3 regions of the Rhizobium aureum genome follow, and region 1 is predicted to be linked to each of the others. Evidence: riboswitches for the same ligand, from Rfam matches in the RefSeq annotation. Region 1 holds a riboswitch; each other region holds the start of a gene.
What was found. Region 1 has a riboswitch for thiamine pyrophosphate ahead of thiC (phosphomethylpyrimidine synthase ThiC). Riboswitches for the same ligand answer to the same signal wherever they lie in the genome.
Positions count from the first base shown of each region.

Region 2: another riboswitch for thiamine pyrophosphate. It lies ahead of thiB (thiamine ABC transporter substrate binding subunit); the one in region 1 lies ahead of thiC (phosphomethylpyrimidine synthase ThiC).
Region 3: another riboswitch for thiamine pyrophosphate. It lies ahead of thiM (hydroxyethylthiazole kinase); the one in region 1 lies ahead of thiC (phosphomethylpyrimidine synthase ThiC).

Region 1 covers NZ_JAQJCI010000006.1:329,983-337,827, reverse strand. The annotation lists gene PH552_RS17715 (periplasmic heavy metal sensor) at 1-109, opposite strand, end outside; gene PH552_RS17710 (hypothetical protein) at 106-555, opposite strand; partial or broken gene PH552_RS17705 (RNA polymerase sigma factor) at 548-1,144, opposite strand; gene PH552_RS17700 (TetR family transcriptional regulator) at 1,821-2,462, shown strand; gene PH552_RS17695 (porin) at 2,620-3,711, opposite strand; TPP riboswitch at 4,557-4,689, shown strand; gene thiC (phosphomethylpyrimidine synthase ThiC) at 4,782-6,608, shown strand; gene thiO (glycine oxidase ThiO) at 6,610-7,590, shown strand; gene thiS (sulfur carrier protein ThiS) at 7,581-7,778, shown strand; gene PH552_RS17675 (thiazole synthase) at 7,781-7,845, shown strand, end outside.
Region 2 covers NZ_JAQJCI010000003.1:108,693-116,537, forward strand. The annotation lists gene thiP (thiamine/thiamine pyrophosphate ABC transporter permease ThiP) at 1-1,229, opposite strand, end outside; gene thiB (thiamine ABC transporter substrate binding subunit) at 1,240-2,232, opposite strand; TPP riboswitch at 2,319-2,435, opposite strand; gene PH552_RS09335 (MDR family MFS transporter) at 2,506-4,044, opposite strand; gene PH552_RS09340 (MarR family winged helix-turn-helix transcriptional regulator) at 4,210-4,737, shown strand; gene PH552_RS09345 (thiamine diphosphokinase) at 4,810-5,463, shown strand; gene PH552_RS09350 (ABC-F family ATP-binding cassette domain-containing protein) at 5,466-7,295, shown strand; gene PH552_RS09355 (efflux RND transporter periplasmic adaptor subunit) at 7,613-7,845, shown strand, end outside.
Region 3 covers NZ_JAQJCI010000008.1:47,159-55,003, reverse strand. The annotation lists gene PH552_RS19425 (sigma-54-dependent transcriptional regulator) at 1-373, shown strand, start outside; gene PH552_RS19420 (hypothetical protein) at 401-2,008, opposite strand; gene yghU (glutathione-dependent disulfide-bond oxidoreductase) at 2,221-3,096, opposite strand; gene PH552_RS19410 (DUF1127 domain-containing protein) at 3,680-3,826, opposite strand; TPP riboswitch at 4,062-4,158, shown strand; gene thiM (hydroxyethylthiazole kinase) at 4,209-5,012, shown strand; gene thiE (thiamine phosphate synthase) at 5,009-5,644, shown strand; gene thiD (bifunctional hydroxymethylpyrimidine kinase/phosphomethylpyrimidine kinase) at 5,641-6,453, shown strand; gene PH552_RS19390 (3-oxoacyl-ACP reductase) at 6,458-7,222, shown strand; gene PH552_RS19385 (undecaprenyl-diphosphate phosphatase) at 7,298-7,845, opposite strand, start outside.

The sequences.
Region 1 (7,845 bases):
CCTGCGTCTTGCGGATCCACGTCAGGCCGCCGCCCGCCAATGCTCCGATGAGGAACGTGTTCAGTACCAGTAGGGAAATGACCACTATTCTAAAACTGCGATCCGTCATTGGCTGTCCTGCACTATGCCCGCGTCCGGCCCGATGTCGCCGAACATGGTTGCGGTTCCGTCGGAGACGACCGAAGCATCGGAGGTCAGGCTGGGCGTGAGCACCGCGATAGCGATGCTGCCGGCGAGCGCGCCAGCAATGCCGACGCCGACAAGGCCGATGCCGGCGGAGCCGAAGCGGAACCAGCTTCTAACCGCCAGGCGGCGGACGAAGCCTTTAAGGATTCGGCGTTGCAGATCCACATGGCCCGGTCTGACGACATAGGTATCGAGCAGCGCATCCAGATCGGCGGCGCGCGCGAGAACTCCGGCGGCGGCCGGGTCTTTTGCGAATTCACGCGCGGCGGCGCGCTCGGTCTGCGGCCACCGAGCGATATCGCCACCATAGGCGGCGGTCAGTTCCTCGAACCGCCCGGCATTCATCGGACCTGCGATATTCTCAACCATCGCCCTGTTCCTTCAACAAAAGCAGCTGCAACGAGCGTCTTCCACGCGCAAGCAAGCTCTCCAATGCGTCGACGCTGACGTCCATGATCTCGGCCGCCTCGGCATTCGACAGCGCCTGATAATAGACCAGGATGATCGCCTCGCGCTGCCGGGGCGCGATCATCTGCATCGCCCGTTCCACACGCTTGGACGGATCGTCCTCGCTCATCAGGCCCGCATCCGGCGCCGGCCCTTCATATTCGATGTCGGGCGGATGCTCGGCAAGAACATCCTTGCGTCGGCGCAAGCGATCGTAGCAAAGGTTGATCGCCACGCGATGCACCCAGGTACTGAAGCGGGCATTGCGCTGGCGCCAGCCGCCGGCGTTGCGCCAGAGGCGTAGAAACGTCTCCTGCGCCACATCTTCGGCTTCGCTCGCATCGCCGAGCATGCGGGTTGCGACGGCCATGATGCGTGGCAGCTGCCTTGCCACCATCATACGCATTGCCGGAACGTCACCAGCGGCGATACGGCCGAGCAGATCCTCATCCGCATCGCCGCTCCCGGGCGTGCGATCCCACTTCATCGACAATCGCCACCGCTCCTGTTTCGCGCGATACCGGCGTGACGCGCCACCCGGTTCGGGCTTTTAGCAAGGAAGCTCGGCCTGGCCGTCAAATCCGGCAAGCGGCTTCCGTCAGATCGCAGCATCTCGGTCAGCGTATCATCCTTCGACATCAAGCATGGGTTCGCAAGAAGTATGGGGTCGCAGGGATTGAACGGCCTATCCGCCGAATTCCGTCGCTCTTACGTCGAGGATTTTTGGATTTTCCTCCCTTCCCCGGCAACTATCTATCGAGCGAATACAAAAAGAGCCGGCTCAGCCGGACGTGGAAGCCTCATCGATATGAGCGGATGGAGTTGCTAACGCCGGAGATCAAACATGCCCTGTGCCCCGATTTGACTGGCGCATCGTTTCCGGGACAGGCGAACTCGGCTTCGTACCGCCAATATATTGCCGCTATGGCTACATATTAGCATCCGAACATTTTCGACCTTTCACTCCCCAACGCGAGGAAACTGCACACGGAAACTTGCGCCTGGCTTTTAGGCGCTTGACGAAGCGCTCCCGTTGCGATTTCCTTCCTTAATTTTAGGGGATTATGTAATTGGGCCGCTTTCTTGTGCATTGCTGATGTGAGGAGTTTCCAGCGATAAGCGGCGATGGTGGGGTAAGAATGCCAAAAAAGAGGGGTACAGCTTGACTGATTTCTGTGGAGACATGAATGAGGCGCACTAAGGAGGAGGCGGCGGAAACGAGGAGCGAGATCTTGCACTCTGCAAAGGCTCTGTTTCTCGACAAGGGTTACGAGAATGTCAGCCTTGAGGAGATAGCCGCAGCGGCTGGTGTAACGCGGGGGGCGGTGCACTGGCATTTCAAGAACAAGCAGGGATTGATGTTTGCGATCCGCGATGAGGCCCAGCAGCCGTTTCAGGAGCTGGCTGAGCGGATGTCGAAGGAACTCCCGACAAATCCGCTTGATCTCGTGGCCGAGGCGATTGCCGGGATATTCGACGATGTCCAGGGCGACCCGCGCAAGAGAAGCATGCTGAAGGTGATGATGCACCTCGACATGGCCTTTTGTGACGGCACCACGAACCGCGCCAGCTCCTTCCGCCACGATATGCACGAGCATTTCGAACGCATATTCACCCTGATGAATGAAAAGACGAAGCTGCCCGCGCCATGGACGCCGGATACGGCCGCCTCCGCGCTGACGGCGGTCATCGGCGGGCTGATCACCGAATGGACGCTCGACAGGGGTAATTTCCAGCTCGTGCCTTGCGGACAGATGTTCATCAAGATGATCTTGAAGACATGGTTCCCGCAGGAGCGGACACATGAGGTAGAGACCTCGGCTGCATAAGGCGGGTCACGCGATATCAAAGCCTTGAACAAAAAAGGATCCGGAGGGAAAGCCGGATCCTTTACTTTGATCGGAGGTCAACCGATCGGTGAAAGAAGCCTGACGGATTGGAACATCAGGCTTCCCTATACCCGGCACGAGGCCGGGTAATTCAAAATTAGAAGCTACGCTCGAAGCGCAGGATACCAGCCCACTGATCTTCGTTCACAGAATCGAAGTTGGTGTAGGAGACTTCCGGCTCGATGAGCAGGTTCTTGACCGGGTTCCACTTGACGTTCGTGGTTGCGGCAAAGATCTTCGAGTCGGTGTAGGCGAGCTGCAGGTTCCACTTCAGCTTTTCGTTGATCGGAACGGCAACGCCACCCCAAACGGCCCAGTCACCCCAGCCGCACTTGGATGCATCGTCGATGGGGCAAGCCGAACGGTCGAGGTTGGTACCTGCATACTTGTTGAGCTTGTCGCCATCGGTGTTCCAGCCACCCATCAAGAAGGCCGAGAACGCGCCGAAGTCGGCATCGACACGAGCCTTGATAGCGCCTTCTTCGACGATCGAGTCGTAACCGCCAACGACCTTGAAGCCCCATGCGCCAGACTTGAAGCCGGCACCGGCGACGACGTCAGGAGCATAGTGATTGCCCTTGTCGTCGGACCACCAGCTTGAGCCGTAGGAGGCGTCGGAGCCGCTGGAGTTCGAGTCTTCAACCGAGATCACAGCCGTGAAGCCGTTGCCGGCATCGTAGCTGTAGGTCAACTGGTTGAGTTCGTACGGGCCGTCATAGATCACGTCGTCGTTGATGACGTCGCCGGCATAACCGATGTAGTAGTTATACTGGGAGTCGGCCTTACCGACGAGGAAGCCGCCGAGGCTGATATTGGCGAACAGCAGCTTGGTGGAGGTGGAGTTGCCGTCGTTCCAGTCCCAACGGACGACCGTGTTGGTCTTCAGCGGGCCGTATTCGGTGTCGGTCGCGGTGTCGATGCTCAGCTCTGCACGGGTGTGCCACAGCGTACCGTTCTTGCTGTTCGGGTTGTAGGCATCGTACCACTCGCCTTCGGTACGGACACGGCCGCCGATCTTGAGGCAGGTTTCAGTGCCCGGAATGAAGAAGTAACCAGCACCGTAAGCGTCGCAGATGCGGACGTATTCCAGCGGCTCCGGCTCTGCAGCAACGATAGCGTCAGCTGCTTGGGCACCGGAAACTGCTGCGAGCGCAGCAGCGGAGCCGAGAAGAAGGCTCTTGATATTCATATTAAACTCCTGGTTGTAATATGCATTTCTAATTTGCCACGAGTGCTGAGCTGGAAACCACCTTGAAGATCGACCCGGTCGAAAACGCGACCGCGCAGCCCGGCAAGTACGCACGTAATGTTGGCTTGAGTCCCCTCGAACCTCCATGATTGTCCCCGCGGCAAAGGTCTTGAAATGCCCCTACCGATCCGGCCGATCGCTCGACCGTAAGACAATTTCTGTCCTGCTTCTGACTTACAAACAGCCCGTATGTTTGTCAATTATGTGAAACCGTGGCGAGCGCCGGTCCAGCGTTAGTCTTGCCGGCTGTTGCTTAAATGCAACTGGGGACGGCAGGGCGAGGTTCGTTTCACCCGAGGAACGCGGGAAGACCGCCAAAGGCGCGAATGCACGACAAGGCTGAGAAACAAAACTCAACAAATCGCCACACACAGAAACGTCGAATCTTCCCAGATTCCAGCTATTCGGGCCATAGGAAGGGAAGAATCGCGCATGAATGAGAATCGGCTGATCTTCATAGCGCCCCCCCGTTCGGCGGCCTCGTCACCAGGGATTATATGCAATCCATCTTTTCCCTGATGCAGACCGGCGCGTAGGCCGGCGTGCAACTGACGCTCGCCCTTCTCGGCAATGACGCGCTGATTACCCGCAACGCAGTACGCTGGTGTCGTCCCCTACCGCTTTATCGGCAACACGGCGCCTCATTATTGAGGGAGCGCCATGCCGCGCCTCACGTGTAAACACGCTTAAATTGTGGATTCTCCAATGCGCCAAGCGCTGGCTCGCGGAAAAATGCAGTCATCATTGCAGGGTTGACAGAAGCCAAAGCAAGAGCATAGCCTTCCAGCATTCACCAGGGGGGTCCCGGCAAGGGGCTGAGATACTGCTGAACAATACGGCTTTGCCGATTGTGGGCGCAGTGACCCGTTGAACCTGATCCAGTTCATACTGGCGTAGGGACGGTGCGAGCGCTCGAAGACTTCGGATTCCCGCGTGGATTCCATGTCGGCGTCTTATCATCATTCCGGCTGATTGACTGGGTCTCCAACCGCAACTTGGAGCCTCAAACCATGACCATTGCCGCAAAGAACCTCATCCCGACGGTCACGACCGGTCCGCTGCCGGCCTCTCGAAAGATCTACGTCCCCGGGGATATCCATACCGACATCCGCGTACCGATGCGTGAGATCAGCGTCCATCCGACATCGGGTGAGCCGCCTGTTATCGTCTACGATTCCTCCGGCCCCTATACCATCGAGGGTGCCGATATCAGCATCGAACAGGGCCTGTCGCAGCTCCGCCGCAGCTGGGTGCTCGCACGCGGCGATGTCGAGGCCTATGAAGGCCGGCATGTGCGTCCCGAAGACAATGGCTTCGTCACCGGCGAACGGCTGACACCGGAATTTCCGGCCAAGCGCCAGCCGCTGCGCGCCAAGGATGGCAAGGCCGTCACCCAGCTTGCCTATGCGCGCGCCGGCATCATCACGCCCGAGATGGAATTCATCGCCATCCGCGAGAATCTCGGCCGCAAGGCGAAAGCCGAGACCCTGATTCGTGACGGCGAGAGCTTCGGCGCCCATATTCCGGATCATGTGACACCCGAATTCGTCCGCCAGGAAGTCGCGGCCGGCCGGGCCATCATCCCGGCCAACATCAATCACCCGGAAAGCGAACCGATGATCATCGGCCGGAACTTCCTGGTGAAGATCAACGCCAATATCGGCAATTCCGCCGTCACCTCCTCCATGGCGGAAGAAGTCGAGAAGATGGTCTGGGCCGCCCGCTGGGGTACCGATACCGTCATGGACCTTTCGACAGGCCGCAACATCCACAATATCCGCGAGTGGATCATCCGCAATTCGCCGCTGCCGATCGGCACCGTCCCGCTCTATCAGGCGCTGGAAAAGGTCGGCGGCATTGCCGAAGAGCTCACCTGGGAGATCTATCGCGACACGCTGATCGAGCAGGCCGAACAGGGCGTCGACTATTTCACCATCCATGCCGGCGTGCGGCTGCATTACATCCCGCTGACAGTCAATCGCGTTACCGGCATCGTTTCACGCGGCGGCTCGATCATGGCCAAGTGGTGTCTCCATCATCACCGCGAGAGCTTCCTTTACGAGCATTTCGAGGAAATCTGCGATATCTGCCGGGCCTATGACGTCTCCTTCTCGCTCGGCGACGGCCTGCGCCCCGGCTCGATCGCCGATGCCAATGATGCCGCGCAGTTTGCCGAGCTCGAAACGCTCGGCGAACTGACGAAGATCGCCTGGGCAAAAGACTGCCAGGTGATGATCGAAGGCCCCGGCCATGTTCCGATGCACAAGATCAAGGAGAACATGGACAAGCAGCTCGCCGTCTGCGGCGAGGCGCCCTTCTACACGCTCGGACCGCTGACGACGGATATCGCGCCGGGCTACGATCACATCACCTCGGGCATCGGCGCTGCCATGATCGGATGGTTCGGGACGGCGATGCTCTGCTATGTCACGCCGAAGGAGCATCTCGGCCTGCCCGACCGCAACGACGTCAAGACAGGCGTCATCACCTATAAGATCGCCGCCCATGCGGCCGACCTCGCCAAGGGACACCCAGCAGCGCAAGTCCGCGACGACGCATTGTCGCGCGCCCGCTTCGAATTCCGCTGGGAGGACCAGTTCAACCTCTCGCTCGATCCGGATACCGCCCGCAGCTTCCATGACGAGACCCTGCCGAAGGAAGCTCACAAGGTTGCGCATTTCTGCTCGATGTGCGGGCCGAAATTCTGCTCCATGCGGATTTCACACGACATCCGCGCCGAGGCGCAGAAGGAAGGACTGGAAGCGATGGCGGCGAAATATCGCGAGGGCGGCGATCTCTATATGCCGGTGGAAACCTCCACCCAGCCGGCCGAGTGACATGCGCATCCTCGTCAAGGGGGCCGGCGTTGCCGGCCTCACCGTCGCCCACGAACTGCATGCCCGCGGTGCCGAGGTGACGGTTGCCGACCCCCATGCGAATTTCCGCCGAGCAGCCTCATGGCTTGCCGGCGGAATGCTGGCGCCATGGTGCGAACGGGAAAGTGCCGATGAGCCCGTGCTGGAGCGCGGACGCGATTCCGCCGATCGTTGGGACGCGATTCTGCCCGGCAAGGTCGTCCGCAACGGGACGCTCGTCGTCGCGCCGAACCGAGATCAAAACGAGCTGAAGCGATTCGCCAGCCGCACGACAGGCTATCGCTGGATCGATGAGCGCGAAATTGCCGCCCTCGAACCCTTCCTTGCCGGTCGCTTCAGGCATGGCCTGTTCTTCCCCCAGGAAGCACATCTCGATCCTCGCGACGTCTTGCAGTCGTTGAAGGGCACTCTTTCGGCGAAGGGTGTGACCTTTGTCGATCGCATCGCGAATGATGCCGGATTTTCCGGCGTCATGGACTGCACGGGCGCTGCAAATGTCGGCGAGAGCAGGGAATTGCGGGGTGTGCGCGGCGAAATGCTCTATCTACAGACGCAGGAGGTCGCCCTTGCGCGGCCCGTCCGGCTGCTGCATCCGCGATTTCCCGTTTATATCGTGCCGCGCGGCGAAGGTCTGTTCATGATCGGCGCGACGATGATCGAGACGGATTTCGAGGGACCGATCACCGCCCGCTCGCTGATGGAACTTTTGAACGCCGCCTATGCGCTGCATCCCGCCTTTGCCGACGCCGCCATCGTCGAAACGGGGGCCGGCATTCGTCCCGCCTTTCCAGACAATCTTCCGCGCGTGACGCGGGAGGGCAAGACCATTCTTATCAACGGCCTTTATCGCCACGGCTTCCTTCTCGCGCCGGCGATGGCGGCAGAGGCCGCGGATCTCCTCTTTTCCGGACACAACAACGACAGGAGCCGCCAATGCGCCTGATCATCAATGGCGAAACACAGATCGTCGAGGCAGCCACGCTTTCGCAGCTTCTCGCCGCGCTCGAATACGAAGGCGAGTGGCTGGCAACCGCCGTCAATGGCGAACTCATCCATCGCGAAGAACGCGACGACCACGCCTTGGCCGACAATGACAGGATCGAGATCCTGACGCCAATGCAGGGAGGCTGACCATGATCGAACTCTACGGAACCCGTATCACATCGCATCTTCTTCTCGGCACGGCGCGCTATCCCTC
Region 2 (7,845 bases), on a different contig from region 1:
GCGGCAACGCGGCTGGGATCACCCAATGGTCTCAGCGCCAGGAACCAGCCAGTTGCCAGCACGATCGGCGGGACGAGTAGGATAAGGGATGAGCTCGCGCTCAAGGCGACCGCCAGGCTGCGCAGGCTGGCGGTCTTGCGGCGATCCGCCGAGATCACCGATCGGGCGCGGATGATTGCAAAGGATATCAAGACCGCCAGAAGGCCGGCGGCGAGCGCAATCGCCACGCTGGTGACGGCTGCTTGCAGAAAGATCGGCTGGGCGGCGAGCTTCGGAAGGTTTGCCTTCAGGCCAGTTACCACAACCGAAGCGAGCGGCAGGCCGAGAAAGAGAGTAGCGGCCGACAGCAGGAAAGCGTCAATCCATCGTGCAGCCGTCTTTTGGCCATCGATACGATGAAGCGCGCGACCGCTGGTCAGCCCATGATCGTCGGGGGCGCGAAACAGCGTCATGGCGCCGAGAACGAGGAGTGTGACGGCGATCTGCAGCAACGACAGCATCACGGCGCGGCCGGGATCGAAATCGAAGCGGAGCGCCTGATAGATCGCCACTTCCAGCGTCGTTGCGGCCGGGCCGCCGCCAAGGATCAGGACCAGCGTGAAGCTGGTGGCGCAGAGCATGAAGATCAGGCCGGCGATGCCGGGTATGAGACCGAGCAGGATGGGCCATTCGATGAAGCGAAAGACCGAGGCGGGCCGCATGCCGAGCCCGCCTGCCACAAGCCAGTATTCCGCCGGCACCCGCTCCAGCCCGGCCAGCATCAGCCGGCAGGCGAGGGGCATATTGAAGAAGACATGCGCCAGCAGGATGCCGGCCAGGCCATAGATGCTGACGGGCTGCGACAGGCCAAGCGCCGTAAGCGTCTGATTGATAAGCCCCTGCCGGCCCCAGATGCCGAGCAGGCCGAGCGCGCCTATCAGCACCGGCAGGCCCATCGGCACGGCCATCATCCGGATCAGCCATAGCCGACCCGGAAAGCGGGGCTGACGCGCCAGTGCGCGCGCGATGGGTATGGCGAGCACGACCGATAACAGGGTCGAGAGCACCGCCTGCAGCAGCGTGAAGCGCAGGACGCGCAGCAAGTAGGGATCTGTCAGGGGATTGGTGTCGCCGGATTCGATACCGGCGGCTAAGAGGGCGAAGACGGCGATCCCGACGAAGAGCACGACGCCGGCGAGGCCGAATGCCCCGCTGGAAATGGCGCGTCTTCGCTCTGGTGCCGTAAGTATCGTCAAGGCATCAGTTGCCGCTGGTGGCGGCCAGCCATTCGTCGATCCAGGCCTTGCGGTTCTTGTCGACGACCTCGGGGCTCATCAGGAAGGTCTTCGACGGCACGACGAGCTTGCTGAAGGCATCCGGCAGCGGCTCCGAAGTGGCGGAGGCCGGCATCATCCAATTGCTTGTCGGGATGATGTCCTGGAAACCGGCGGAGATCATGAACTTCAGGAAATCGCGGGCAAGCTCCTTGTTCGGCGAGGACTTGATGAGGCCGGCGACCTCGATCTGGATATAGTGTCCTTCCGAGAAGGCGGCCGCCTGATAGCGGTCGGTCTTGTCTTCGATCATGTGGTAGGCCGGCGACGTCGTGTAGGAGAGCACCATCGGCGCTTCGCCCTTGGTGAATAGGTCGTAGGCTTCCGACCAGCCGGGGGTGACGGTCAGGATGCGTCCCTTGAGCTTCGTCCAGGCATCGGCTGCCTTGTCGCCGTAGATCGACTTGACCCAGAGCAGCAGGCCAAGACCCGGCGTCGAGGTGCGCGGGTCTTCGATGACGATCTTTTGCGAGGGGTCGCCCTCGACAAGATCCTTCATGCTCTTCGGCGGGTTCTTGACCGTCTGGCTGTCGTAGATCACGGCGAAATGGCCGTAGTCATAGGGCACAAAGACGTCGTCCTTGAAACCCCCCGGAACCTTGAGGGCCGAGGTGTCGACACCGCTTGCATCGAAGAGGCCGGTATCCTTCGCTTCATCTATGAGATTGGTGTCCAGGCCGAGAACGACATCGGCCTTGGTGCCCGTACCTTCCAGCTTCAGGCGGGAGAGAAGTGCCACGCCATCGGTGACGGCGACGTAGTTGACCGTGCAGCCGCAGGTCTTCTCGAAGGCGGCCTTGACCTTGGCGCCCGGACCCCAATCGGCGGTGAAGCTCTCATAGGTGTAGATGGTCAAGGTCTTGTCGGCTGCCTCGGCCGTCTGGGCAGCAAAAAACGTAGCGCCGGCGGAAAGGGCCAGGCCGGCGAAGAATGACAATAGGGATCGGTTTTGCACGACAGCGCCTCCACTTTGGTTTCGTCTTGAAGGGGAAAAGGGCGCTATGATTTCGTCACGCGTCTAATCCCTCCGCCGGTGTTAGCCGGATCAGGTTCCGCGGGTTGGCCAGTGAAAGCCTCTCAGCCAGATATCCTAGAGGATATGAGGCACCCCGTTAGAGCGTCGGCAGATTTAGCCTTGTGACGAAGGGATGACAAGGGAAATGATTCCCCTGTCGATTGCAGGTGGGTGATCTTACTCGGCGGCGTGAGCGGCGGCCGTTGGGCTTTCGAATTTCTTCGTTGCACCGGGCAGCTGCACGTTCTTCAGCGTCAGCGCGGTCAGCAGTCCGATGAGGCAGATGCCGGCAGCCGTCATGAACAGCGGGCTGAAAGCGCTCGCATAGGCGTTAGCGACGGCCTCGCGGGTCGCCTCGGGCAATGCGGCCATCATCTTCGGCGTCAACTGTTCGATATCGGATACGCCCGATATGGAGACGCCGACATTGCCGAGCTTGGCGGCGATGATGGCGCCGTAGACGGAGATGGCGATCGAGGCGCCGCCCATGCGCGAGAGCGTGACCGCACCGGTCGCCGCGCCGACGTCCCGGGCACCGGCCGCATTCTGCACGCCGATGACGGGAACCTGCTGCGCGAGGCCGATACCGATGCCGTGCAGCAGCATCAGGCCACCGATGAAGACGACGGGCGTGCCGGCAGGCAGGACGGCGAGCAAGCCAAATGCGATGGCGCTGCAGGCAGCGCTCGCGATGGCAAAGGGTTTGTAACGCCCTTTGGCCGCAATCAGCCGGCCGGCCGAGAGCGAGCCGCAGACGATGCCGCCGGTCAGGAGAATGAACAGCAGGCCGGCCATCGAGGGCGAAAGGCCAGTCGTCGTCTGCAGGAAGAGCGCGAAATAATTCACCATGCCGATGGCCACGGCGCCGCTGGTGATCGAGATGATCAGCAGGAGGCCGAATGTTGGATTGCGGAACAGCGTCATCGGCACGATCGGCTCGGGCGCGCGGCGTTCGATGAAGACCCAGGCGATGGCGCAAATCGCGCCGAAGGCGATGATGCCGAGGCACTGCGGCGACAGCAGCGATCCGAAGAGTTCGGTGCCGTCGGCGGCAAGCACGATGCTCGTCGTCGTCAGTGCAAGAACGGTCGCGCCGGCATAGTCGATCTTCGGCCGGCGGGCCGGCTTGCGATAGGGCAGCATGAAGGCGAGACCGGCCAGCACGACAAAGCCGATCGGCACATTGACGAGAAAGATCGAGCGCCAGCCGAAGAGATCGCTCATCGTGCCGCCGAGAACCGGGCCGATGGCGCCTGACGCCATCAGCACGAGGCTGGAATAGCTCTGGTAGCGGGCGCGTTCCCGCGGCTCGAAGAGATCGGCATTGACGGCGAAGATCGACACCAGGATGCCGCCGCCCCCAAGGCCCTGAAGGACGCGGGCGGCAATCAGCGTGTCCATCGAGACGGCCAGGCCGCAGACGGCGGAGCCGATCGTGAAGATCGCGATCGCCGTCATCATCACATATTTGCGGCCGAAGAGATCGCCGAGCTTGCCGTAGACAGGCATGACGGCGGAGAGCGAGAGAAGATAGGCTGACCCGATCCAGCCGAAACGCTCCAGATGCCCGAATTCGCCAACGATCGTCGGAAGCGCCGTCGAGACGATCTGGTTGTCGAGCGTTGCCATGAACATGGCAGTCATCAGAAACAGAAAGAGTATAAGCCGCCGTTTATGATCCGCTACGAGCGGCGCGAACGTTGTCTGCATGTCCATGGGGCAAAAATCCGAACTTGGCCGAAACGCTGCGCGGTCGATCGAATGCGCGGGACGCCCGGTTTTCATAGTCGATATATATGTGCCGTTAGCACATAAATGTCAATGACAGGTGAATGCTGTTTGCATGTTTTATTTCTTTACCGCCTCTGGTATGGTGGAAAGATGACATCTGCGACGAATACACGTGAAATTGAAGCCCAGGCCCTGACCGACGACGAGAATCTCCTGCGTATCGGCCATGCGATGACGCGCATGCGCCTGCTGACAGGTCGCCGCATGATCGGCAGGCTTGCCATCCAGAGCGTCGCGCCGGGACTCGAGCTGTCCCATCTCGACGTGCTCGATGTCGTGCGGCGAGCGGAGGAGACGGGCGAAGTCACCGTCGGCACGATTGCCGAGATGCTGCGCATCGATCCGTCGCGGGCGAGCCGCATCGTTGCAGACATGGTGACGCGTGGCGTGTTGCGGCGCAAGGCGTCGCAGGCGGATGCGCGGCGCATCGTGGTGGTGTTGACCGCGCTCGGGCAGAGATTGTTGTCGGAGATCCAGGCACAGAAATATTCCGTCATCGGCAGCATCTTCGCCGACTGGACGCAGGAGGAGATCGAGAGCTTCTCGCTGCTGTTTGATCGTTATGTCAGCGGCTATGAGCGGGTTTTCCAGGCGCGCCTCAAGGAAACGGACGACTGAGCCGCCCTCGCGGCCGTTCTTGCCTATGCTGCTCTTCCCTAGGGACATGACTTTGCGCTATGGGCATGCCTCATGAGCCAGTCCACCACCTTCACCATCCTGCTCGGAGGCGAGCTTCGCTTGACAAAGCGGTTGCGCGCCGCCATTTCCGGCAGCCGTTTCATCGCAGCCGATGGCGGCATGCGCCACGCGGTCGCGCTCGGAGTGGAGCCTGAGCTGTGGGTCGGCGATTTCGATTCCACACCCGCGGATTTGCAAGCTGCCTTTCCCGATGTGCCCAAGCAGCCCTATCCGGCGGCGAAGGCTGCGACCGATGGTGAAATTGCCGTCTCGGAAGCGGTCGATCGCGGCGCCACAAGACTGATTCTCGCCGGCGCCATGGGCGGCGAACGCTCCGATCATGCCATCCAGCATCTGCTTTATGGGATCTGCTTGGCCGAGAAGGGCTTCGATGTCCTGCTGACATCCGGTGACGAGGAAGCGGTGCCGCTTCGGCCGGGCGATCTCACGCTGGCGCTGCCGGCCGGTTCGCTGTTTTCCGTCCTCGGTTTTAGCGATCTGTCGGGCCTTTTCATCGACAATGCCCGTTACCCTTTGCGCGATTTCCATTTGCCCTTTGGCGCGTCGCGCACCATTTCCAATGTGGCGGAAGGCGACGTGCGCTTTTCGCTCGGCAGCGGCAGGGCGATCATCCTTGCCCGCCCCTATGATCTCAGCGGAGTCTGATCTTGGCCCCTCCCATTCTGAAACTCGACGACATCTTCCTGAGCTTTGGCGGTGCGCCCTTGCTCGCCGGTGCCGGCCTGCAGGTGGAGCCGGGCGACAAGATCTGCCTTGTTGGCCGCAACGGTTCGGGCAAATCGACGCTCCTGAAGATCGCCGCGGGTCTCGTCGAGGCGCAGTCGGGCGAAGTGTTCCGCCATCCGTCTTCGACCGTACGTTATCTCGAGCAGGCGCCGGATTTTGCTGGTTACAAGACGGTCGCGGCTTATGCTGAAGCAGGTCTCGGGCCTGGCGACGATCCCTATCGTGTCACCTATCTGCTCTCACATCTCGGCCTGACCGGTGAAGAGGATCCGAAGAACCTCTCCGGCGGCGAAGCCCGCCGTGCGGCCCTCGCACGCGTTCTGGCGCCCGAGCCGGACATCTTGCTGCTCGACGAGCCGACGAACCATCTGGATCTGCCGACCATCGAATGGCTGGAAGGCGAGCTGCAGAAGAGCCGTAGCGCACTCGTGCTGATCTCGCACGACCGTCGCTTTCTGGAAAAGGTTTCGACCGCAACCGTCTGGCTCGATCGTGGCACCTCGCGCCGGCTGGACAAGGGATTCGCCCATTTCGAGGCTTGGCGCGATCAAGTGCTGGAGGCCGAGGAACTGGAACAGCACAAGCTTGGCAAACAGATCGAGCGCGAGGAGCATTGGCTGCGCTACGGCGTGACGGCGCGGCGCAAGCGGAATATGCGCCGCCTCGGCGAGCTGCAGGATATGCGTTCGCGCTATCGTGGCCACAAGGGCGCTCTGGGCACGGTGCAGGCGACTGCTTCCGATGCGCAGGAAAGCGGCAAGCTGGTGATCGAGGCTGACAAGATCACCAAAGCCTATGATGAGCGGGTCATCGTCGCGCCCTTTTCGATTCGCGTGCATCGCGGCGATTGCATCGGTCTCGTCGGCCCGAATGGTGCCGGTAAGACAACGCTGCTGAAAATGCTGACGGGCCAGCTGGAGCCGGACAGCGGCACGGTGAAGCTCGGCACCAATCTGGAGATCGCGACACTCGACCAGAAGCGCGAGGAGCTGAACCCGGAGGACACGCTCGCCAATTATCTGACCGACGGCCGCGGCGAGAACCTCCTCGTCAACGGCGAGCAGCGGCATGTGACCGGCTATATGAAGGAATTCCTCTTCCAGCCCGAACAAGCGCGCACGCCGATCAAGAATCTTTCCGGCGGCGAACGCGCGCGGCTGATGCTGGCCCGCATCCTGTCGCGGCCGACCAATCTCCTGATCCTCGACGAACCGACGAACGATCTCGACATCGAGACGCTCGATCTGCTGCAGGAAATCGTGTCCGGCTTTGCCGGCACGGTCATCCTCGTCAGCCACGACCGCGATTTCCTCGATCGCACCGTGACCTCGACGATCGCTCCCGCCAATCCGGAAGAGCCCGATGGTCGCTGGATCGAATATGCCGGCGGTTATTCCGACATGCTGGCCCAGCGCAAGGGCGCGATCGAGGAGCGCAAGCGGGCGGAAAAGGCGGCCGAAAAGCCGAAATCAGCCGAAGCCGCAACACCGGTCGCCGAAGGCTCGAAAGGCAAGGGCAAGCTCTCCTACAAGCAGAAATTCGCGCTCGAAAACCTGCCGAAGGACATGGCCAAGGCGGAAGCCGAGATTGCAGCTCGCGAAAAGAAGATGGCCGATCCGAACCTCTTTTCCAAGGATCCCGCAACCTTCAATCGCCTGGCGGCGGAGATGGAAAAGCTGCGAGAAAGCCTTGTCAGCATGGAAGAGGAATGGCTCGAGCTCGAAATGCTGCGCGAGGAGCTGGAGGGCTGATCGCTCGGCCAGCTCATCTTATGGGCGTCTTTCCGTATAATGAAAACAATTGGTTGCGTTTTGATTGCGCCGGCTTCATTGCCTGTTGTCCAATTCGATAAACCGTTTATACATTAAACGCGTGATGCTGGCCCCCCGAGGGCTGGATGATACCCGGGCCCGCGCGGCCCGGGCGCATGTTGGGGAAGTCCGAAGAGACCCGGTTGTATGGCGCCTGATGGCGACGGGTCTTTTGCGGAAAGTTGCAGGCAAATTTTGTGAGTGCTTACCGTGATAACGGCGCCTCTTGCCGTATGCGGTTTTTCGAAGGGGGCTTCATGCCGATGCTGCCGCGTGCCGTTTTGTTCAGCTGTGTTTTTGCCGTTTTCTCGGGCGCTCAGGCGCTGGCGCAGGGTGCGCCGCCGGCCCCGCCTGTGACGGTCGCCAAGCCGATCGTTCGCGATGTCGTCGACAGTGACGAGTTCATCGGGCGCTTCCAGGCGGTCGATGAGGTTTCTGTGCGCTCGCGGGTGGGCGGCTATCTTCAGGAAGTGCATTTCCAGGATGGTGC
Region 3 (7,845 bases), on a different contig from region 1:
CGCCAGCCGCTTCAAGCGCGATGTGCCGGCTGTTACGGCCACCGTGCGCCGCCATCTGCAGCAGCACGATTGGCCGGGCAATGTTCGCGAACTCTCGCATTTTGCCGAACGCTTCGTGCTTGGATTGGAGGCGAGCGTCCTGCCGAAATCCGGCGACGCGCCGACGGTCGAGGCAGGGCTTTCATTGCCCGTCCGCGTCGAGCGCTATGAGGCAGAGCTCATCCGCGAGAGCCTGCAGCAAAACAATGGCGACGTCAGGAAGACGATAGAGGCGCTGGGTATTCCGCGGAAGACTTTCTATGACAAGCTTCAGCGCCACGGGATCGTGAGGGGCGATTTCGCCGGCCTGGACGGTGACGACCGCAGAAGCTGACGGACCAAGGAGATGTCGGGACCACACCTAGGCGCTTGCAAGCCTCAAGTCCGGCATGGAAGCATGCCGTGCCGCAATCTGCGCCGTCCGGTCAAGCGCCAGCATGGCCTGATCGATAACGTCTGCAAGTGCGTCTGCGCTCTTGGCAGCCTGCACGACCAAGGGCGCGCTCAGGCAAATTCGAAGGGCGCTGGCCGGCATCTCGCCGAAAACGGCGCAGCCTACAGGCTGGCCGATATGCACGGCCGCGAACCCATCTTCCTCAATGACCAGTTCCTTGTAGACCGCCGCGGTCTCTACCGCGTTCAAGACACCTGCATTGCCAGCGTCGCGCAGGTAGAACGAAAAGATCGAAGGGATTTCATCCCAACGGCGCACCGATGGAACGCTCCACAGGCAGCGCCGATCAATGGCACGGCTGTCCAGCAACGCAAAGGCAGGATCGTTGGCAAGCCTGGCTGTCACGGCTTCGGCGAAGGCGGAGAGAACGACTGTGAGCTGCTCCTCCGGAAGAACGACGAAGGATTGCAGCTCGAACAAGGCCGCCTTCCAGCGCAGAAGCAGGCCGAAATTGGCGCGTTCGGGCAAGATTTCACGCGCCGCCCAACCCTGTGGCCATTCGGCCCTGCCGCAATAGTCGGCCAGAGCCGCCGGCAGGGGGCGGTGCTTAAAGCGTTCCGACATCTGCGGCGGGCACAGAAGAGCGCCGCTGAAAATCGGTCCGGCAAGGAACTTCGATCCTGTCAGGGCCACCATGAAGCCATGCGCGAGGTAGGCGCGAATCGTTGCCGCCGAAAGGCGGAACTGGCAGCCATCGATCATGATGTCGAGCACGTCGCCGAAACGTGCCTTGAGGCGCAGCACGCTTTCCAGGCTCGGCGCGAGAAGGCTGGTTTTCGACACATCGGTCACGACGAGCAGGCATCTCAAGCCTGCGGCGCGGCCGAGCTCGATCAGGCCACGCAATTCTTCCTCGACTTCGCTATCGGCACGAAGGGAGCCATCCTTGGTGCGGACGGCGATGGTCGCATTGCGCGTCGCATCCCCGGGCCGCAGTTCCTCGCCCTTGGCAACAGCCCTGTCGCTGCTGACGCGGGCCATGAAGTGGCGGCCGGCCGAGGCAGTCATGACGCCGCTGCCGGTCTCGCTGCCCATCAGCGTGATGGTCATCAAGGCGCGATCATCCTCACGCGCCAGAAGCGATGCAGCAAAGAGATGGATGTCCGTGCCCGACGTTGCGAGGATAACGTCGACATGCGGCTGTCCGGCGACCTGATTGAGACCGAGCAGCCGCAGGAGGTCCTGACGTACTCGTCCAATTTCACGCTCATAGATGGTTGCGGCCGATCCGTTTTCCATTTCGCGGACCAGATCGGCGTAGTAGCTTTCGACTTCGGCAAAGGCAGCGGCGGAGATGGTCGATGCGGTGGAAGAGCCGAAAGCAAGGTCGCTCGGACGAGGTGCCGGGCCGTAACCATACATATTGAGGCCGGTGACGATATCGCAATCCAGTCGCTCGTCACCGCCAGAAACCAGGCACTTTAAAAGCGCCTCTCTTTTCTCGCTCGATTGCTGCGACGACGCGCCTGCGATGACATTGTTGTCCAGGGCATTATCATCAGCAACTTGCTGCATGGAGAAGCATTCCTTTTGCGTCATCGGTAAAACGCATTGCAGGAGCGCCTTGCGTTTTCTGCCGGGCGATAAAGCCTCGGCAGCAGGACATTAGACCCGACAAGATGGAGCGAGGCTGACGTGGCCGCGTGACGAAGATCGCTGGCAAAGCCAATAAAAAACCCGCGATCCGGAGACCGCGGGTTCGAAGAAATAACGCGCAAAACTGCCTGTCAGCTTGCGGCTTCGATCTTATCCTGCGTCTTGGTCTCGAAGTCACTGGCATCGTGGCGCTCACGCAGCTGCTCGGACGGATCGCCAGACATGCGATTGACCATGCGGCCGCGCTTGACGGTAGGACGCGAGTAGACCTGTTCGGCCCAGCGCTGAACATTCTTGTAATCCTGCACCTGCAGGAACTCGGCCGCGCCATACTGCCAGCCTTTGACCAAACCGCCGTACCACGGCCAGATGGCGATATCGGCGATCGTATAGTCGCTGCCGGCGATATATTCGCTTTCGGCAAGACGACGGTCGAGCACGTCGAGCTGGCGCTTCACTTCCATGGCGAAGCGATCGATCGCATATTCGATCTTTGTCGGGGCATAGGCGTAAAAGTGACCGAAGCCGCCGCCGAGATAGGGCGCGCTACCCATCTGCCAGAATAGCCAGGAGAGGCATTCGGCGCGAGCCGGCTGCTCGCTCGGCAGGAAGGCGCCGAATTTCTCGGCGAGATACACCAGGATCGAGCCGGATTCGAAAACGCGGACAGGCTTCGGGCCACTGCGGTCGAGCAAGGCCGGAATCTTGGAATTCGGGTTGACGTCGACGAAACCGCTGCCGAACTGGTCGCCCTCGCCGATCTTGATCAGCCAGGCATCATATTCCGCGCCGCTATGACCGAGTGCCAGCAGCTCTTCGAGCAGGATGGTGACCTTCACGCCATTCGGCGTACCAAGCGAATAGAGCTGGAGAGGATGACGTCCAACAGGCAGTTCCTTTTCGTGGGTCGGTCCCGCGATCGGGCGATTGATATTAGCGAACTGGCCGCCATTGGCCTTGTTCCAGGTCCAGATCTTCGGCGGCGTGTATTCGGCAGAACCGGTCATGGGCATCCTCCTGTTTCGGGGAATCACGTTGGGGGTTGGTCTTCGATGTAGCGCGCTACAGGTGTCGCACATAGTGGCGACTGTTCATTTTTGCGAGAGGTGGTCTTCGGTTTTCAAAACAAGCAGCGATCGGAGGTGGCGCAACGGCAATGACCGCGTCCGACGCGCGATGGGGCCGGTGACGATGAAGCGGAAATCGGTTGAATGCGGCCTGAAACGAAAAAGCCTGCCGCGGGAGGAGGAGCGGCAGGCTTTCTACAAGAACCGAACAGCGGACGGGAGGAGGAATGCCGCTGTTCCCGCAGTCGTCCCTGGGAGGAGGAGAAGGACGTCTGCAAAAACGAAGGGATGCGGGAGGAGATGCATCGCTTCGATGAAAAGCATAATAGCCGATTCTTGCTCATAGGATAGGCATTTCTTTGCAGGGCAGTTATGCGCTATGCGAAAAGCGGCTGGCTTTGCAGATCTGCATGCGGCCCGGGAAAAGAGCCTGGACCGTCCCCTCCCCCGGCAAAACAAAAGCGCCTGCTCGGGAAGAACAGGCGCTGGCATAATGCAGCTTTATAAGGAGCCGTCGAGGCCGTTAGCGAGCGATCGCTGCGCGGGCCACATTGCGGATATCACCGCGATCGATACCCAGATCATGCAGTTCGCGCGTGGACATACGGCCCAGTTCGGCGACCGTCTGACGATACTTGCGCCAGTTATTGAAAGAGCGTGCTACGTTCATGATGATCCCCTTTCCTTGGGCTTTCGAAGCTGAGCGGCCGTGCTTGGCGCTCCCGTCGCTTCGATGAGAAATATATAGTCGAACCCCTCAATCTTTTGCAGAGCTAAGAGATCACTGCACCCATGCGCTAGCTGCATGTCTCGCCCGGAAATAAGGCGCTTCCAATTCGCGACCATCGCGGAGGCCTTTGTGATTTGCTGATGACATCGGCGTCTTTGTCTGCGAAAAGAAGGAGGATGAGAGACAGGGGCGTCCGCTTTCCGGCGGGCTGAGAAGAACCCTTCGAACCTGAACCAGATCATGCTGGCGGAGGGAGTCGCTCGGGACCTTGCAACGCTCAGCACGTCGTCCCTTCGCGTCTCGCCCGCCTGAAAGGGGCGATATGCAAGACCAAATCACAGCCGGCAACCTGCTCGCTGCCGTGCGGGCAAACCCACCGCTGGTGCAATGCATTACCAATTTTGTCGCCATGAATATTACGGCCAATGTGATGCTCGCCGCCGGTGCGTCGCCGGCGATGGTGCATGCCGAAGAGGAAGCGGGCGAGTTTGCCGCGATCTCCGGCGCGCTGACGATCAATATCGGCACGCTCTCGTCGGGCTGGCTTGCGGGCATGCTGAAGGCAGCGCAATCGGCCAACAATGCCGGCAAGCCCTGGGTTCTCGATCCCGTCGCCCATTATGCGACAGAGTTTCGTCGCAAGGCGGTAGCCCAACTGCTGGAGCTGCAGCCGAGGATCATTCGCGGCAATGCATCCGAGATCATCGCCCTTGCCGGCGGCACCAGCCGCGGTCAGGGCGTCGATAGCCGCGACGCCGTCGAGCAGGCGGAAGAGTCCGCCCGGCAGCTCGCGGTAAAGCACGATTGCGTGGTCGCCGTTACCGGCGTCACGGATTTCGTGACGGATGGGCGGAAGGCGAAGCGGATCGCCGGCGGTTCGCCATTCATGCCGCAGGTGACGGCCCTCGGCTGCTCGCTGACTTGCCTCGTCGGCGCCTTTGCCGCAGCAACGCCGGATGAGCCATTCGATGCGACCGCGGCAGCACTCACCGTCTTCGCCGTCGCCGGTGCGCAGGCAGGAGCGGCAGCCGATGGTCCCGGCTCTTTCTCCTGGCGCTTCCTCGACGCCCTCGCAGCGCTTACGCCGGAACTGCTGGATCGCGACGCAAGGATATCGGCAGCATGAAAGACTTCGATCTCTCACTCTACCTCGTCCTCGATCCCGTGCTGTGTGGTGACCTCGGCATGATCGAAACGACCCGTGCGGCCGTTGCCGGCGGTGCCACGATCGTACAGCTGCGCGACAAGCATGCTCCGACCGCAGCCGTGATCGAGACAGGCCGCGCTCTCAAAAAGATCCTGCAGGGAACCAATGCCCGGCTGATCGTCAACGACAATGTGGAAGCCGCCATCGCCATCGGCGCCGACGGTCTCCACATCGGACAGGAGGATATGAACGCCGCCAAAGCACGCCGCCGGATCGGGCCGGACATGATCCTCGGCCTCTCGGTGGAAACCGAGGTCCTCGCGACCCTCATAGACCCTGGTATCGTCGACTATGCCGGCATCGGTCCGGTCTTTGCCACACCGACCAAGCCCGATCACAAGCAACCGATCGGCTTCGACGGTCTTGCCCGCATCGTCGGGCTCTGCCCCGTTCCATCGGTTGCGATCGGCGGCCTCAAAGTGGAGCATACGCGAGAGGTTTTCTCGGTAGGCGCGGACGGCCTTGCGGTCGTCTCCGCCATCTGTGGCCAAGCGGACCCGCGAAAGGCGACGGCCCTCATCGCGAACGCCATCAAGGAGGCTCGCCAATGATCCGCAATGTCCTGTCCATCGCCGGCTCCGATCCCTCCGGCGGCGCCGGTATCCAGGCCGACCTGAAGGCCTTCTCCGCCCGCGGCGTTTATGGAATGGCGGCCCTAACCGCACTGACGGCGCAGAACACGCAAGGCGTCGTCGGTGTCCATCCGGTGCCACCCTCTTTCGTGGCGGATCAGATCAATGCGATCTTCGCCGATATCCGGGTCGATGCGATCAAGATCGGGATGATTGCCAACGCCGCGATTGCGGATGCGGTCGCGGACATTCTGGCGCGACATGGCGATGTGCCCGTCGTGCTCGATCCCGTGATGATCGCGAAAGGTGGCGCCGCCCTGCTTGCCGCCGATGCCGTCGACGTGCTGACCATGCGGCTGTTACCGCTTGCGACAGTCATAACGCCGAACCTGCCCGAGGCGGCAGCGCTGTTGCATGACGTGGAGGCCTCAAACCGCGAAGACATGGCACGTCAGGCGCTTGCTCTGGCAGCGTTTGGGCCTTCGGCCGTCCTCATCAAGGGCGGTCATCTTGCGGGTGACGAAAGTCCGGATGTGCTGGCGGGCGCCGGCGGCCTGACCTGGTTCGAAGCCGAGCGGCTGCCGACGAAGAATACGCATGGGACGGGTTGCACGCTTTCCAGCGCCATCGCCGCCGAGATCGCCAAGGGACTGCCGCTGCCGAAAGCCGTCGCCGCCGCCAAAGCCTATCTCGCCGCCGCGGTCGCCGCCTCGGGCCACCTTTCCGTCGGAAGCGGCCACGGACCTGTGCAGCATTTTCATGGGCTCTGGCACACAAACAAGGAGTAGAGAAATGAGCCTGTCACTCAAGGATCAGATCGTCATCGTTTCAGGTGCCGGGCGCGGTCTCGGCGCGGCCATAGCGACGGCCTTTGCTCGGGAGGGCGCAAAGGTTGCCATCAACTATCGTGCCAGCCGTGAGCGGGCAGAGGCGCTGGCGGCAGACCTTGGCGATCATGCGAAAGCGTTTCGGGCCGATATCCGCGATCCTGGAGATACGAAGCAGCTCGTTGCCGAGGTAACTGCGCATTTCGGCGCGCCGACAACAGTCGTCCATAACGCGCTCGCCGATTTCAGCTTCAATGGCGATGCGCGCTCGAAATTGCATGCCTTGAGCTGGGCGGAAATGGCGATACAGCTGGAAACCGCACTGCAAGGCGCTTTGAACCTGATACAGGCGGCGCAGCCGGCAATGGCAACGGCGGGCTTTGGCCGGATCGTCACGATCGGCACGAACCTCTTCCAGAATCCGGTCGTGCCTTATCACGATTATACCGCAGCCAAGGCGGCACTGCTGTCGCTGACCCGCACGGCTGCGTCCGAACTCGGCCCGCTCGGGATTACCGTCAACATGGTCTCCGGCGGCCTTCTGCGCACGACCGATGCCAGCAGTGCCACGCCGGAAGCCGTCTTCGACATCATCGCCGCCAATACACCGCTGCGTCGCGTCACCACACCCGAGGAAGCTGCCGATGCGGTGCTCTTCTTTGCCAGCCCCTGGGCGCGTGCCGTCACCGGACAAAATCTTATCGTCGATGGCGGTCTCGTTTTTGGATAACGGCCCGGAATGAAAAAGGCGCTACCATGGAGGCAGCGCCGATATTGAAGCTTTGCAGCCGACGGTTCGGACAGCTCAAGCCCATCCCATGGTCAGCACGCCGAAGAGAATGACGACGCCGAGCATGATACGGTAGATGACGAAAGGCCAGGTCGAGAAACGCTCCAGAAAGCGCATCAGTCCCCAGATGGCGACGAAGGACGATATGCTGCCCACAATGAGGCCGACGATCAGGATGGACCAGGCTTCCATCGGAATATGGGCCTTGTAGAGTTCGAACAGCTCCTTCAGGCCGGCAAGCGCGATGGCCGGTAAGCCGAGCAGGAACGAGAACCGTGCGGCTTCATCACGCTTCAGACCGAGGAAGAGTGCACCGGTCAGCGTCGAACCCGAGCGCGAGACGCCGGGAACCAGCGCACCGACCTGGGTGATGCCGACGAACAGGGCATCCATCAGCGTCATCTGCTCGATGCCCTTCCTATGACGGCTATAGAGTTCAGCGACCGCCAGAAGCAAGCCCATGACCAGGCAGGCGATGCCGATCACCCAAAGGCTGCGGAAAGATGTGCCGCAGGCATTCAACGACTTCGAAAGCAAGAGGCCCGCGATTGCGATCGGCACCG